DNA from 3 places in the Arthrobacter sp. 1088 genome. Region 2 is predicted to be linked to each of the others. Evidence: riboswitches for the same ligand, from Rfam matches in the RefSeq annotation. Region 2 holds a riboswitch; each other region holds the start of a gene.
What was found. Region 2 has a riboswitch for glycine ahead of gcvP (aminomethyl-transferring glycine dehydrogenase). Riboswitches for the same ligand answer to the same signal wherever they lie in the genome.
Positions count from the first base shown of each region.

Region 1: another riboswitch for glycine. It lies ahead of gcvP (aminomethyl-transferring glycine dehydrogenase); the one in region 2 lies ahead of gcvP (aminomethyl-transferring glycine dehydrogenase).
Region 3: another riboswitch for glycine. It lies ahead of cycA (D-serine/D-alanine/glycine transporter); the one in region 2 lies ahead of gcvP (aminomethyl-transferring glycine dehydrogenase).

Region 1 is NZ_JAVDSM010000003.1:63,309-68,021, forward strand. Features, by position in the region: gene J2Y41_RS05280 (MFS transporter) at 1-341, opposite strand, end outside; gene J2Y41_RS05285 (TetR/AcrR family transcriptional regulator) at 415-954, shown strand; glycine riboswitch at 1,048-1,145, shown strand; gene gcvP (aminomethyl-transferring glycine dehydrogenase) at 1,332-4,211, shown strand; gene gcvT (glycine cleavage system aminomethyltransferase GcvT) at 4,225-4,713, shown strand, end outside.
Region 2 is NZ_JAVDSM010000005.1:243,197-247,909, forward strand. Features, by position in the region: gene gcvP (aminomethyl-transferring glycine dehydrogenase) at 1-1,162, opposite strand, end outside; glycine riboswitch at 1,311-1,409, opposite strand; gene J2Y41_RS09850 (PucR family transcriptional regulator) at 1,484-2,998, opposite strand; gene speB (agmatinase) at 3,177-4,175, shown strand; gene J2Y41_RS09860 (cytosine permease) at 4,172-4,713, shown strand, end outside.
Region 3 is NZ_JAVDSM010000014.1:29,198-33,910, forward strand. Features, by position in the region: gene J2Y41_RS19465 (prolyl oligopeptidase family serine peptidase) at 1-684, opposite strand, end outside; gene J2Y41_RS19470 (FAD/NAD(P)-binding protein) at 745-2,730, shown strand; glycine riboswitch at 2,805-2,903, shown strand; gene cycA (D-serine/D-alanine/glycine transporter) at 3,037-4,536, shown strand; gene J2Y41_RS19480 (ExeM/NucH family extracellular endonuclease) at 4,617-4,713, opposite strand, start outside.

The DNA of each region.
Region 1 (4,713 bases), on a different contig from region 2:
GAAGGCGCGAACGCCGTAGCAGCCGAAACCGCAGCGAAGCCGGTGCTGCCGATCAAGAGCAGCCGCCGTCGTCCGATCCTGTCGCCCAGGTTGCCCATGGAAACCAGCAACGCCGCCAACACGAGCGGGTAAGCATCGATGATCCATAGGAGCTGCACGCCACCCACGTCCAGGGAGCGGGCAATTTCGGGCAGGGCGAACGTGAGCGCGGTGTTATCGACGGCCACCAGCAGCACCGGGAACATCAAGAGTGCCAGGGCCGTCCAGTCGCGCCAAGGTGCGCCTCCACCCATGACAGGACGAGCGGAACGGGGAGCTTGGGTCGAGGACGGCGTGAACATGACAGCTACTGTACCGTCCAGACGGTACAGTTTCAAATTAAGCGCCGTCGACCCCGTAGGGAATGATGTACACATGCCACGAAAACCAGTTGCCCGGGATGCGGTCCTGGATGCCTACGAAGCCCTCCTCATCGAGGTGGGGGAGCGGGCCGCCACCCTCGATGCCGTTGCCAAGCGGGCGGGCGTCTCCAAGGGTGGGCTGCTTTATCACTTCCCCAGCAAGGAATCGCTGATCAGCGCCCTGCTTGAGCGCCTGGATCGGTTGGCCCAGGAAGACGTCGAGCAAATGAAGGCTGCGCCGGACGGTTCTGCGGTTTACTTCATCCGCTCCTCCCTGTGGGCGGGAACCCCCATGGATCGGGCTTTGGTCGCTGCCACAAGACTGGCCGAAGTTGCGCATGAGGAGACCCGCCGCAGGTTTGCCGGAATCCAGCAGCAGTGGTTGGACGTCCTGGCCGAGGATGTTGGTCCGGAGGTTGCCAAAGCCGTCAGTTACATGGGCGACGGCCTGTATTTCAATGCCATGTTCGAGGGTGGCCAGGAAGGCGGCAAGGCCGGGCGGGAGGCCGACGTCGAGATCCTCCTTGGCATCCTGGACCGGCTCCGCAAGTAGCGGGCCATCCATTTGCGGCGACGCCCCCGACGTAGGACAATTGAGCCTTGTGGTGCGTCTTCACAGGGGCACGCAAAAAATTGAATATGCCTTTGATCTGCGGCGGGAGAGTCCCGCAAGCAAGTGATGCGGGCGCCGTAGGAGCAAACCCTCCCCAGGAATCTCTCAGGCCCACGCACCGCCGCGGCGAGGCAACTCTGGAAAGTAGCAGGCCTTTTGCTGCGCCCTTTTGGCGCGGAAGAAGTGCTGTGCTCACCGACGGTGCAAGCGATCGTTGTTCAAGCAACACGCGGAAACTCTCAGGTCCAATACAGAGCGGGGAGGAACCCGAGCCGCTGTGGCGTACCTAAACGCCGCCCAAGTAATGGAGTTCCTTCGTGACGGTTAGTTCAGCCTCCACCACCTTCGTCGACCGGCATATTGGCGCCCGCCGCCAGGCCGACATTGAAACCATGCTCAAGACGGTCGGCTACGACACCGTTGATTCCTTGGTTGATACTGCCGTCCCCAATGACATCCGTCAGGACGTTGCCCTCACCCTTGAAAACGCGCTCAGCGAAGTTGAGGTGCTGGCCGAGCTGCGCAAGCTTGCGTCCAAGAACAAGACCGCCGTCCAGATGATCGGGCAGGGGTACTACGACACCGTCACGCCGCCGGTTATCCGCAGGAACATCCTGGAGTCCCCGGCCTGGTACACCGCGTACACGCCGTACCAGCCGGAAATCTCCCAGGGCCGCCTCGAAGCTCTGCTGAACTTCCAGACCATGGTCCAGGACCTCGTGGGCCTGCCGATCGCCAACGCCTCCCTGCTGGACGAAGCAACGGCAGTGGCGGAGGCAGTCCTCATGATGCGCCGGGCCAATAAGTCCACCGGACAAAACGCAGCCGCCAGGGACGGGAAGACCGTCCTCGACGCCGACTGCCTTCCCCAGACCATTGCCATCGTGAAGGGCCGTGCCGAGGCACTCGGCTTCGAGGTTGAGGTCGCTGACCTTTCGCTCGGCCTCCCGGAAGGCGCCATCAACGGCGTCGTCCTGCAGCAGCCCGGCGTTTCCGGCCGCGTGTTCGATCACTCCGCCGTCATCGCTGACGCCAAGGAACGTGGCGCGCTCGTCACCGTGGCTGCAGACCTGCTCTCGCTGACGCTCATCACGCCTCCGGGCGAGCAGGGCGCCGATATCGCCGTCGGCTCCGCCCAGCGTCTGGGCGTTCCGCTGTTCTTCGGCGGCCCGCACGCCGCCTACATGGCCGTCCAGAAGGGCCTCGAGCGTTCCATGCCGGGCCGTCTGGTGGGCGTTTCCAAGGACGACGCCGGTGTCCCCGCCTACCGCTTGGCGCTGCAGACCCGTGAGCAGCACATCCGACGCGAGAAGGCCACGTCCAACATCTGCACTGCCCAGGCCCTGCTTGCCATCGTCGCCTCCATGTACGCGGTCTACCACGGCCCCGAAGGCCTGAAGGCAATCGCCGAAACCGCCCACGGTCACGCGCGCACCCTTGCAGCGTCACTGAAGGCCGCCGGCGTCGAGGTCCTTCACACATCCTTCTTCGACACCATCACCGTCCGCGTTCCCGGCAAAGCTGCCGGGATCGTAGCCGCTGCCGAGGCCAAGGGAATCAACCTGCGCGGCATTGACGCTGATCTGGTGGGCATTTCTGTTGACGAGACCACTACCTCAGAGATTGTCCGCGGCGTCCTGGATGTCTTCGGCGCTTCGGTCACCGAATCCGCCGAAGGTTTCTCGCTGGAATCTTCCGTTGAGCGTACGAGCGACTTCATGCAGCACCCGGTATTCAACACGCACCGCTCCGAAACCCAACTGCTGCGCTACATCCGCAAGCTTTCGGACCGGGACCTCGCCTTGGACCGCACCATGATTCCGCTGGGTTCCTGCACCATGAAGCTGAACGCAACCGCCGAGATGGAAGCAATCTCCTGGCCGGAGTTCGCCTCGATCCACCCGTTCGCTCCGGACTCCCAGACCGCGGGATGGCGTGAACTCATTGCCGACCTCGAATCCCAGCTGACCGAGATCACTGGGTACGACCAGGTTTCCATCCAGCCGAACGCCGGTTCCCAGGGTGAGCTCGCCGGCCTCCTTGCGATCCGCGGCTACCACCTTTCCCGTGGCGACGAGCAGCGCAATGTGTGCCTTATTCCTGCCTCGGCCCACGGCACCAACGCGGCCTCGGCTGTGCTCGCTGGCATGAAGGTAGTAGTGGTGGCCACCGCTCCCGATGGCACCATCGACCACGTGGATCTCAAAGCCAAGATCGAAGCCAACCGGGACGCCCTCTCGGCCATCATGATCACCTACCCGTCTACGCACGGTGTATACGACGCCGATGTCCGGGAAGTCTGCGACGCTATCCACGAAGCCGGCGGCCAGGTCTACATCGACGGCGCAAACCTCAACGCACTCGTTGGGCTCGCCCAGCCGGGCAAGTTCGGCGGCGACGTCTCCCACCTGAACCTGCACAAGACCTTCTGCATCCCGCACGGCGGCGGCGGACCCGGTGTTGGCCCGGTCGCTGCAAAGGCACACCTTGCCCCGTTCATGCCTGGCGACGCTGCTTCCTGGACCGAAGGCAACGACGTTCCGATTTCGGCATCCCGTTTCGGTTCGGCCGGTGTGCTCCCGATTTCCTGGGCTTACGTGAAGCTCATGGGTGGCCAGGGGCTCACCGAAGCCACCAAGTCCGCGCTGCTCGCTGCGAACTACATTGCTTCCCGCCTCAACGAGCACTTCCCGGTGCTCTACACCGGCGAAGGGGGACTCGTGGCCCACGAGTGCATCCTGGATCTCCGCGAACTGACTGCCCGCACCGGCGTCACGGCAGAGGACGTTGCCAAGCGCCTCATCGACTTCGGTTTCCACGCTCCCACACTCGCGTTCCCGGTTGCCGGCACTTTGATGGTGGAGCCGACCGAGTCCGAGGACCTCGTGGAGATCGACCGCTTCATCGAGGCCATGATCACCATCCGCGCCGAAATCGAGCAGGTCGCCACCGGCGATTTCACTGTTGAGAACTCGCCGCTGCGCAACGCACCCCACACAGCTGCCGCCGTCGTGAGTTCTGCATGGGACCGCGACTACACGCGGGAGCAGGCAGCGTTCCCCGTCCACCACCTTAAGCAGGACAAGTACTTCCCGCCCGTCGGACGCATCGACGGCGCTGCTGGCGACCGCAACCTGGTGTGCTCCTGCCCGCCCCTTGAAGCGTTCGAGGACAACACCGAAGACTTCGAGAACTAAGGACGCTCCCGCAATGACTGAGAACTACACCGCTCTCTACGAAGAGCACAAGAAACTCGGCGCGTCCTTCACGGACTTCGGCGGCTGGCAGATGCCGCTCAAGTACGAGTCCGAGCTCGCCGAACACCACGCCGTCCGCAAGTCCGCCGGCTTGTTCGACCTCTCCCACATGGGCGAAGTCTGGGTGACAGGCCCGGACGCGGCAGCGTTCCTGGACTACGCCCTGGTGGGTAAGATCTCCGCCATGGCCGAGGGCAAGGCCAAGTACTCGTTGATCTGCCAGGAAGACGGCGGCATCATCGACGACCTCATCACGTACCGTCGCGGCGAGGACAAGTTCCTCGTGGTGCCGAATGCTGGCAACGCCAAGGTAGTGGCTGCAGCGCTGTTGGAGCGCGCAACTGGTTTTGACGTGGTTGTTCAGGACGCCTCGGCCGAGACCTCGCTGATTGCTGTCCAAGGTCCGCGCGCCGAAGCCATCCTCCTGCGCCTCGTACCCGCA
Region 2 (4,713 bases):
CGAAGAAGGATTCAGACACGAGTTCACGGCCGGCGGTCTTGAGGGCAGTGGCCAGCGTGCGGGCGTGGCCGTGCACGGTTTCGGCGATCGCCTTCAGGCCTTCCGGACCGTGGTAGACCGCGTACATCGAAGCCACGATCGCGAGTAGTGCCTGCGCGGTGCAGATGTTGGACGTCGCCTTTTCGCGGCGGATGTGCTGCTCGCGGGTCTGAAGGGCCAGACGGTAAGCCGGGACTCCGGCGTTGTCCTTGGAGACGCCGACGATGCGGCCCGGGAGCGTGCGCTCCATGCCTTCGCGGACTGCCATGTACGCAGCGTGGGGGCCGCCGAAGAACAGCGGAACACCAAAGCGCTGCGCAGTTCCGACGGCGATATCGGCGCCCTGCTCGCCCGGGGGCGTGATGAGGGTGAGCGCCAAAAGGTCGGCAGCGACAGTGACCAGCGCCCCGCGCTCCTTGGCGTCAGCGATGACGCCGGAGTGGTCGAAAACGCGGCCCGAAACACCGGGCTGCTGCAGGACGATGCCGTTGATATCGCCGTCGGGAAGCCCTGCGGAGAGGTCGGCAATCTCCACCTCGAAGCCGAGCGCCTCGGCGCGGCCCTTCACGATGGCGATGGTCTGCGGGAGGAGGTCGGCGTCCAGGACAGTCTTGCCGTCCTTCGCGGTCTTGGACTTGTTGGCACGACGCATCAGCAGCGAAGCCTCGGCCACAGCGGTGGCTTCATCCAGCAGCGAAGCGTTGGCCACGGGAAGTCCGGTGAGGTCCTGGACCATGGTCTGGAAGTTCAGGAGAGCTTCAAGACGGCCCTGCGAAATCTCGGGCTGGTAAGGCGTGTACGCCGTGTACCAGGCCGGAGCTTCCAGGATGTTGCGTCGGATAACCGGCGGCGTAACGGTGTCGTAGTAGCCCTGGCCGATCAGCTGGATGGCGGTCTTGTTCTTGGACGCAAGCTTGCGGAGCTCGGCGAGGACCTGGGTCTCGCTAAGGGCGGCCTGGAGCGTCAGCGGCGTGGCTTGCCGGATGGAATCGGGGACCGCAACATCTACCAGGCCGTCTACGGAGTCGTAGCCGATTGCCTTGAGCATGGTGTCAACGTCGGCCTGACGGCGGGCGCCGATGTGCCGGTCCGCGAAAGCGGTGGGGGTTGATTGAACAGTCAAGAGGAACTCCATGATTCAGGCGCCCTATGTGCGCCACGATGATGTGGGTTCCTCCCCGCTCTGTATTGGACCTGAGAGATTCCGCAGGAATGGTTGCCTGCTTGCACCGTCGGTGAGCCCAGTTACCTGGACTGCTTTCCAGAGTTGCCTCGCCGTGGCGGTACGTGGGCCTGAGAGATTCCTGGGGAGGATTTGCTCCTACGGCGCCTGACTGGATGTACCGGCAGGACTCTCCCGCCACAGATCAAAAGCATTGCGTCACGTCAGTGACACGGTTCACACCATAGCGGGTTATCTGGAAAAAGCGCAAGCAAGGGATACCTACCGGTGCATTGCCTCGTGGATCTGGAGCGCGAACCACAACTGGGCAACAGTGGAGGTTTCACCCATGTCCAGCCCCGTCAATTCGCCGATTTTCCGTATCCGATAGATGATGGTTTGCCGGTGCGCGAACAGGGCAGCGGCGGTTTTTTGCCAGGAACGCTGCGAGTCCAGATAGGTCCTCAGCGTGACGATGAGATCGCCTTCCTGGCTCTGCTCGTAATCGAAAATCGGGCCGAGGAGACGCCGGACCAGGGCAGTTCCTTCCTCGAAACCCGTCAGCCCCAGCCATGATGGTCCCTGCGCGTAGCGGGCCAGGCCAAGCTTGTTCGCCCGGGCCGATCCGAGCGCCCACAGTGACTCCTGCAGCGCGCGCTGAATGCCCGCCACACCCGCCGGAGCGCTGATCCCGATCGCGGCATCCGCCCCGGCACAATGAACCAGGATGTCGTCCGGCACATCAGCAGGGACCACGACGTGGAGCCGGTTGTTCCGCTTCAGGGAAGCCGACGCAACCCCGTGCCGCCACAGTTCGATGTGCACGTTAGCCAGCCTGTCGCCGTCGTCCGCTGCTTTATTGCCGGCGTCCGCGTAGAGCGAGGCGAGCAGGAAATCCTGGGGCGGAACATCAAAACCGGCCAGCCGGCTCTCCATCTCGGCCGCCCCCAATCTCCCATCCATGGCCTGCAGCAGGAACTCACCCGCCAGCCGATGGCGGCCTTCCAGCGACAGGACGATGCGCGAAAGCTGCAGTCCCAGCACGGTTGCGGCGTGCAGAAGTACGACGGCGTCCGGGTGCGGTTCGCTGTTGGGCAGCACCACGAGGAGCGCGTTGGCGTGGGTCGGGATGTCCATGGTCAGCACGTGCCGGCCCCGGATCCGGTGCCACTGGAAGTTCTTTCCCGCCAAGGACACCTGCCCGGAAAGCGGAGCCCATTCATCGGCAAGGAACCGTGGGACTGGCTGTCCCTCCGGGTGCCAGGGATGCAGGCAGCGGCGGTCCACCACGAACAGCTCCGCATCCAGTTCGGTGGCGAGCCGTTGGACCAGGCTCTGCCAATGGTCCTCCGAGGCGCCGGCCGTTCGGAGCAGGTCGTAAACCCTGGCCGTCTGCCGCAAGCGCCGGGACTCTTCGAGCAGGGAGGACTCGGCAACCGAGCGGGCGATCGCGATGAACGGCAGGGGGTAGGGGATGTTGATCAGCGGCAGCGGCAGCCGGTCACAGGCCGCCAGGAACTCCTGGGTCAGCGGAGGCGCGTGCATCTTCTCGCCGATGGCCAAGGCGCTTGCCCCGCTGTCCATAAGGGCCTCGGCGAGCGCCACTTGTCCCGCGGCGTCGGCCGGAATCGAGAGTCCATTGGTCATCATCAGCTCTCCACCTGTGACCCACTCCCAGAGCCTGGGCAGATCGGAGGTGTGGGCCCAGGTGATCCGGTTGTCGCGGCCCGCGTCACCGGCCAGAAGGCTGAGCCCGAGTTGGGGTTCAGCCACGAGTTCGGCGACCGTGATTGCCATCGGATGGGGTCCTGACTCTATGATTCCCGGGGCCCGTTCCGAACCTTTTAGACATTCGTCTAAGCGTCTGGGCCATTTGTAGTCAATGTACCGCTATTCGCCGTGACCCGCGTCACCAAGAATGGAATTACTTACTTCCCGCTCAATGGCGAGCACCCCTCACACCAAGGAACCGGCAATGACAATCCACAAGCCCATCGGCCCTGTCGACGCAACCAAAGTCCCCCGGTATGCCGGACTCGGCACCTTCGCCCGCCTCCCCCAAATTGACCGCGTCCCGGACTATGACATTGCGATTGTCGGCGTACCGTTCGACGGCGGAACCTCCTTCCGGCCCGGCGCCCGTTTCGGTCCTGCCGCGGTTCGCGAGGCCTCGCGTCTCCTGCGCCCGGGCTACCACCCGGAGCTCGACGTCGAACCCGTTTACGAAGCCCAGGTTGTGGACGCCGGCGACATCGCCTGCACGCCCTACGACATCACCCGCGCTGTTCGTGAGATCGAGGAGCAGGCGTTGCCCCTCATCAGCGAAGACAAGCGGCTGATCTCGATCGGCGGCGACCACACGATTGCCCTGCCGATGCTCAGGGCCCTGAACAAGGTCCATGGTCCGGTGGCTTTGCTGCACTTTGACGCACACCTGGATACGTGGGACACGTACTTTGACCAGCCCATTACGCACGGAACCATCTTCCGGCGGGCGTTCGAGGAAGGCCTCCTTGTGGAGGACAAGTCGATGCACGTCGGCATCCGTGGCCCTGTGTATGACCGCAATGACTTCCTCAGGGACCACGAGTTCGGGTTCCAGATCATCCGCTGCTCGGACCTGGATGTCATCGGTGTCCCGGCGGCAATCCAGCAGGTGAAGGACAGGCTCGGCGACACCCCGGTGTACGTCTCCATCGACATCGACGTCCTGGACCCCGCATTCGCTCCCGGTACGGGCACCCCGGAGATGGGCGGACTCCACTCCCGCGAACTCCTGGCCCTGCTCCGCGGCCTGAACGGCATCAACATCGTGGGCGCCGACGTCGTGGAGGTCGCTCCGGCCTACGACCATGCGGACATCACAACCGTCGCTGCGGCCACCCTTGTTTTCGACCTTCTCGGCCTGATGGTGAACCGCAGCAAAGCCACTACAGTCCGTGAACTGGCTTCGACGTCCCGGAGCGCATCATGAATGCGCCCTTGGCCACCCACGAAGTTCCCCGGCTTGAGGACAAAACCATCCAGCCGATCCCGCTGAATGAGCGGCACGGCAAGGCGCGCGATCTCTTCACCATCTGGTTCGGTTCCAACATCATGATCATGACCATCGTGACCGGCGGACTTGCCACCACGGTATTCGGCCTCGGTTTCGTGCCGGCGCTGGTGGGCATCATCATCGGCAACGTCGTGGGCGGCATCTTCATGGCGCTGCACTCGGCCCAAGGCCCCCAGCTGGGCGTGGCGCAGATGATCCAGACCCGCGGCCAGTTCGGCTCCTTCGGCGCCCTCTTGATCGTGGTCATCGTGGTCATCATGTACGTCGGGTTCTTCGCCGCAAACCTCGTCTTTGGCGGAGAAGCAATGGCCGCGGTCAGCCCCGGCATCAGCGTGGATGCCGGCATCATCATCATCGGCGTGGTCAGCGTCATCGCCACGATTTTCGGTTACCGGCTCATCCACGCCTATGCCAGGATCCTCAGCGTTGCAGCGGGCCTGGCTCTGTTGCTCGC
Region 3 (4,713 bases), on a different contig from region 2:
CCGGGCGTACGAGGAGGTGGTTGCAGGCAACCCTTCTGCCGTACTGGAGACAAGCAGTGTGTCCGCATCGAGCCAACTCACGTTGCCTTTTGCCGTGGGCAGATCGAATCCGCCGGCGGCAGGGTCAACAAAGGTGCGGGATTCGACGTCGAACTCGCGGTGCCGGTTGGCGTCACCGCCGTCGGGGGACAGCGAAACCATCGCGAAGCGGTACGTGTCCCCGTCCGAAGGACGAAGGAACCCGGCCCCATGGAACACCCATTCGACGCCTTCTGCTGCGGCGAGGGCATCGATGTCCAGCAACACGTCCCATTCGGGAGCCTCGGAGACGTAACTTTCCCAGGTAGTGCGGCGCCAAAGGCCCTTGGGGTGCTCCTGGTCCTTCCAGAAGTTGTAGTAGAAATCGCCGCGTTTGTTCACCATGGCGATCCGGTCCGTCGAATCCAGGACCTCCAGGATGCCGGCTTCAACCGCTGCGTAGTCTGCGTCCTCCAGCAAATCCTCGGTTCGCGCGTTCTGTTCCCGGACCCAGGCCAGCTGTTCTTCGCCGTGGATGTCCTCCAACCACACGTTCTCATCCGTGGGTTCGGGCGCGATGGTCGCAGCGTGGCGAGGCCCGGACTTGGTCTCCAGATCCGTGTCATTGTCAGGAAGGGGCGTCTGATCAGCTTCTGTGGTGGTCATCGCCCCATCCAAGCAACACTTTTCAACTGGAAGCAAGTCACGCAGAAGTTAGGCTTGAGCGTGGCTAAATCGCAAATCAATCGTGTTGCCCTTATTGGGGCCGGCCCCCGGGGCACGAGTGTCCTTGAGCGGCTGCTCGCGAATTGGGCTGCAGGGGCCACCAGCCGCGCGAACCGGACCGATACCGGGCAGCGCACACTGCACATCCACGTTGTGGATCCTTTCCCGCCAGCATCCGGCCATGTGTGGCAGCCGGAGCAGTCCAGGCTGTACCTGATGAACACACAGGCGTTCTATCCGACGCTCATCCCGGAAGACCCCAAACTTGCGCAGCCCCTCGCAGGCGGTTCGTTCGACCAGTGGCGCGCCGCCCGACGTCGTGATGGACAGGGGCTGAACGACGCCGAAAAGGCGGAGTTGGCCACCCTGGAGTCCCACGATTTTCCCAGCAGGGCGCTCTACGGACGGTACCTGCGGCAGACTTTGGCGGAACTGCTTCAGCGAATGCCCGACGGCGTGGAGGTCACCTTCCATGAGACGACCGCCGTAGCGGCGCGCCCGGTCCCGGCAAGCCCAGGCATCGCAGGTGGGCAAGCGTTCGACGTCGAACTGGCCGACGGCACTACCCTCACCGTCGGCTCGGTGGTCCTCGCGCTGGGACACGTCGAGTCACGTTTGAATCCGGAGCAGCGTTCGTTCCAACGGGCAGCCGATGAGCACGGCCTCCTCTACTTCCCGCCTGCACCGCCAGCCGACGTCGACTGGCAGCGGGTGCCGGACAACGAGCCCGTCCTGGTGCGTGGAATGGGACTGAATTTCTTCGATGTCATGGGCCAGCTGACTGAGGGCCGGGGAGGCAAGTTCGTCGAAGCCGGCGTACCGGGAGCCGGAGTTCTCGAGTACCGGCCCTCGGGCAGGGAACCCAGGATTATCGCAGCATCCCGGCGCGGAACACCGTACCGGGCCAAGGCCGGTTTGGCGGGGTATTACCCCAGCAGCATCACCATGCGTTACTTGACCGAGGCAGCAGTGGACCGGTTCAGGGCAGCCGGTATCCAGCCCGGATTCGACCACGATCTTTGGCCGCTCCTGCACCGGGACGCCTTGTGGGCCTATTACTCCACCCTGGCAAGGTCGCAGCCTGCCGCCATCCGCGATGCGGCGCAGTTCCTCGCGGACCTTGAGGACGCGTTGCAACCCCACGCGCACACCACCGCCAACTGGGAAAGCGACGTCGCCGCCTTGGTGGACAAGCACGTGCTTGCCTCCCGCCGACTGAATGTCCGCGGACTCGCTGCGCCCTTGGCTGGCCGGACGTTCGCGTCCCGCCGGGAACTGGATCTGGCGATAACGGCCTACCTGGACGACGACGCACGACGCTCCGCACTGGGCGAAGCGGATCCCGTGAAAATGGCAATCGGCGCACTGCATACCGGCAGGGCGATCCTGAAGTCCGTCGTGGCAGACGGTGGTATCACGGACGAATCGTGGGTCGCTGAACTGAGGGGATGGTTCGAATCGTTCGTTGAAGGCCTTGCCAGCGGGGCCCCGGCACTGCGTTCGGAGCAGTTGGCTGCTTTGGCGCGTGCCGGCGTCGTTGGTTTCGTTGGACCCGACCCGAAGTTCAGTGTGGACAGAAGCGCCAAGGTTTTCCGGGCAGTCTCTCCATGGGTCCACGACGGGCCAGCGGAGGCACCCACGTTGATTGAAGCGATGTCGCCGGCCAACAGGGTGGGCATCAATATTTCTCCACTCCTGGAACAACTCATGGCTGACGGCCTTGTGCGAACCAAAATCATGATGAGTGCCGAGGGCACGCCGGTGCAGACAACCGGACTGGATGTGGAACCGCACCCGTACCGGCCTGTGGCGTCCAACGGCTCTGTGACCCGGGGGATGTATGTTTTGGGTCTGCAATTGTCGGCGACCCAGTGGGGAACGGCCATTGCTGCCGAGGCGCGTCCAGCGACCGGGAAGGCTTATGCCAGTGGCCAGCGAACCCTGCGGGATGCCGACGAAATCGCCCGTAGCATTCTGGCCAGCTAGCTGCCTTTGTTTGCGGTGTGTCCAATGCTTCGCTAGTGTGTGAGCTGCATCACCGGCAAAGTGGTGCGCGCTTTTGATCTGCGGCGGGAGAGTCCTGCCGGTACATCCCGTCAGGCGCCGTAGGAGCAAACCCTCCCCAGGAATCTCTCAGGCCCATGTACCGCCGCGGCGAGGCAACTCTGGAAAGCAGTCCGGGCATCCGGGCTCACCGAAGGTGCAAGCAGGCCATCCCTGCGGAAACTCTCAGGTCCACCTACAGAGTGGGGAGGAACCCGAATCATCGTGGCACCCAGTGCCGCCTGAACAATGGAGTTCCTCTTGACGATTCAGCGCCCACCCTCCTCCGTCCCGCATCCAGCAGGCTCACCACACCTCGAACCACACCTCGAACGGCAGCTCAGCAACCGGCACATCCAGCTGATCGCGATAGGCGGTGCAATTGGCACGGGCCTGTTCATGGGCTCGGGAAAGACCATTTCTGCCGCTGGTCCATCTGTCATTTTCGTGTACATGATCATCGGCTTCATGCTCTTCTTCGTCATGCGCGCCATGGGCGAGTTGCTCTTGAGCAACCTGAACTACAAATCCTTCAGCGACTTTGCAGCGGACCTGCTGGGTCCCTGGGCAGGGTTCTTCACCGGCTGGACCTACTGGTTCTGCTGGGTCGTTACCGGCATCGCCGACGTCATCGCGATCGCCGGGTACTCCAAGGAGCTCTGGCCGTCCCTTCCACTCTGGGTGCCCGGATTGATCACCATCGGAATCCTGCTGCTTCTGAACCTGGCTACGGTGAAAGCATTCGGCGAGACCGAATTCTGGTTCGCCCTCATCAAGATCGTCGCCATCGCGGCACTGATCATCGTCGGTTTGTTCATGATTTTCAGCGGCTTCCAGTCCGACGCCGGACCGGCCAGCTTCACCAACCTGTGGAGCCACGGTGGCTTCTTCCCCAACGAATTCATGGGCTTCGTCGCCGGTTTCCAGATCGCCGTCTTCGCTTTCGTCGGCATTGAACTGGTAGGCACCACGGCCGCCGAGGCCAAGGACCCGGAGAAGAACCTGCCCAAGGCCATCAACTCGATTCCGGTCCGCGTGCTGCTCTTCTATGTGGGTGCCCTCATCATCCTGATGTCCGTCACCCCGTGGACCCAGTTCGCGGCCGGCCACAGCCCATTCATTGCAATGTTCTCCCTGGCCGGCCTGGGCGCGGCGGCTACGATCGTCAACCTGGTGGTTCTCAGCTCTGCGATGTCCTCAGCCAACTCGGGTATCTACTCAACGTCCCGCATGGTTTACGGATTGGCCCAGGAAGGCGACGCACCCGCCGTTTTCGGAGCATTGTCCGGACGCAAAGTACCCCGCAACGCCCTGTTCCTTTCCTGCGTCCTGCTGCTGTCCGGCGTCGTCCTCATGTATGCCGGGCAGGACATCGGCAAGGCGTTCGACATGGTGACAACCGTGTCTGCTGTCTGCTTCGTGTTCGTATGGTCCATCATCCTGGCCAGCTACCTTGCATTCCGCAAGCGGCGGCCACACCTGCATGATGCTTCGGCGTTCAAAATGCCAGGCGGCGTGGTGATGGTGTGGGTGGTTTTTGCGTTCTTTGCCTTCGTGCTTTGGACCCTGACCACGCAGCCGGACACTTTTGCTGCGCTCCTGGCCACGCCGCTGTGGTTCCTGATTCTGGGGGTGGCCTGGGTCATCCTGCGTCGCCGGCCAGCGCACCTGATTCGCTTCAAGGAGTTCCAGGCGCAGCTTGAGAAGGACGCCAAGCACACGGAGGAACCCGAGCTCGCCAAGAAGTAGGCGAAAATCCAAAAAGGTAGCCTCTCACGAGTCATCCTCGTGAGGGGCTACCTTTTTGGCGGGTCATGCGAAGGGGCCGCCTAGCCCCTCAGACACTTCTGGTACACCAACCAGGCCCATGCGTAGTGGAACCAGCCCACGGCGTCGTACCACTTGGACGGTTTGGTGGGCGGAGTG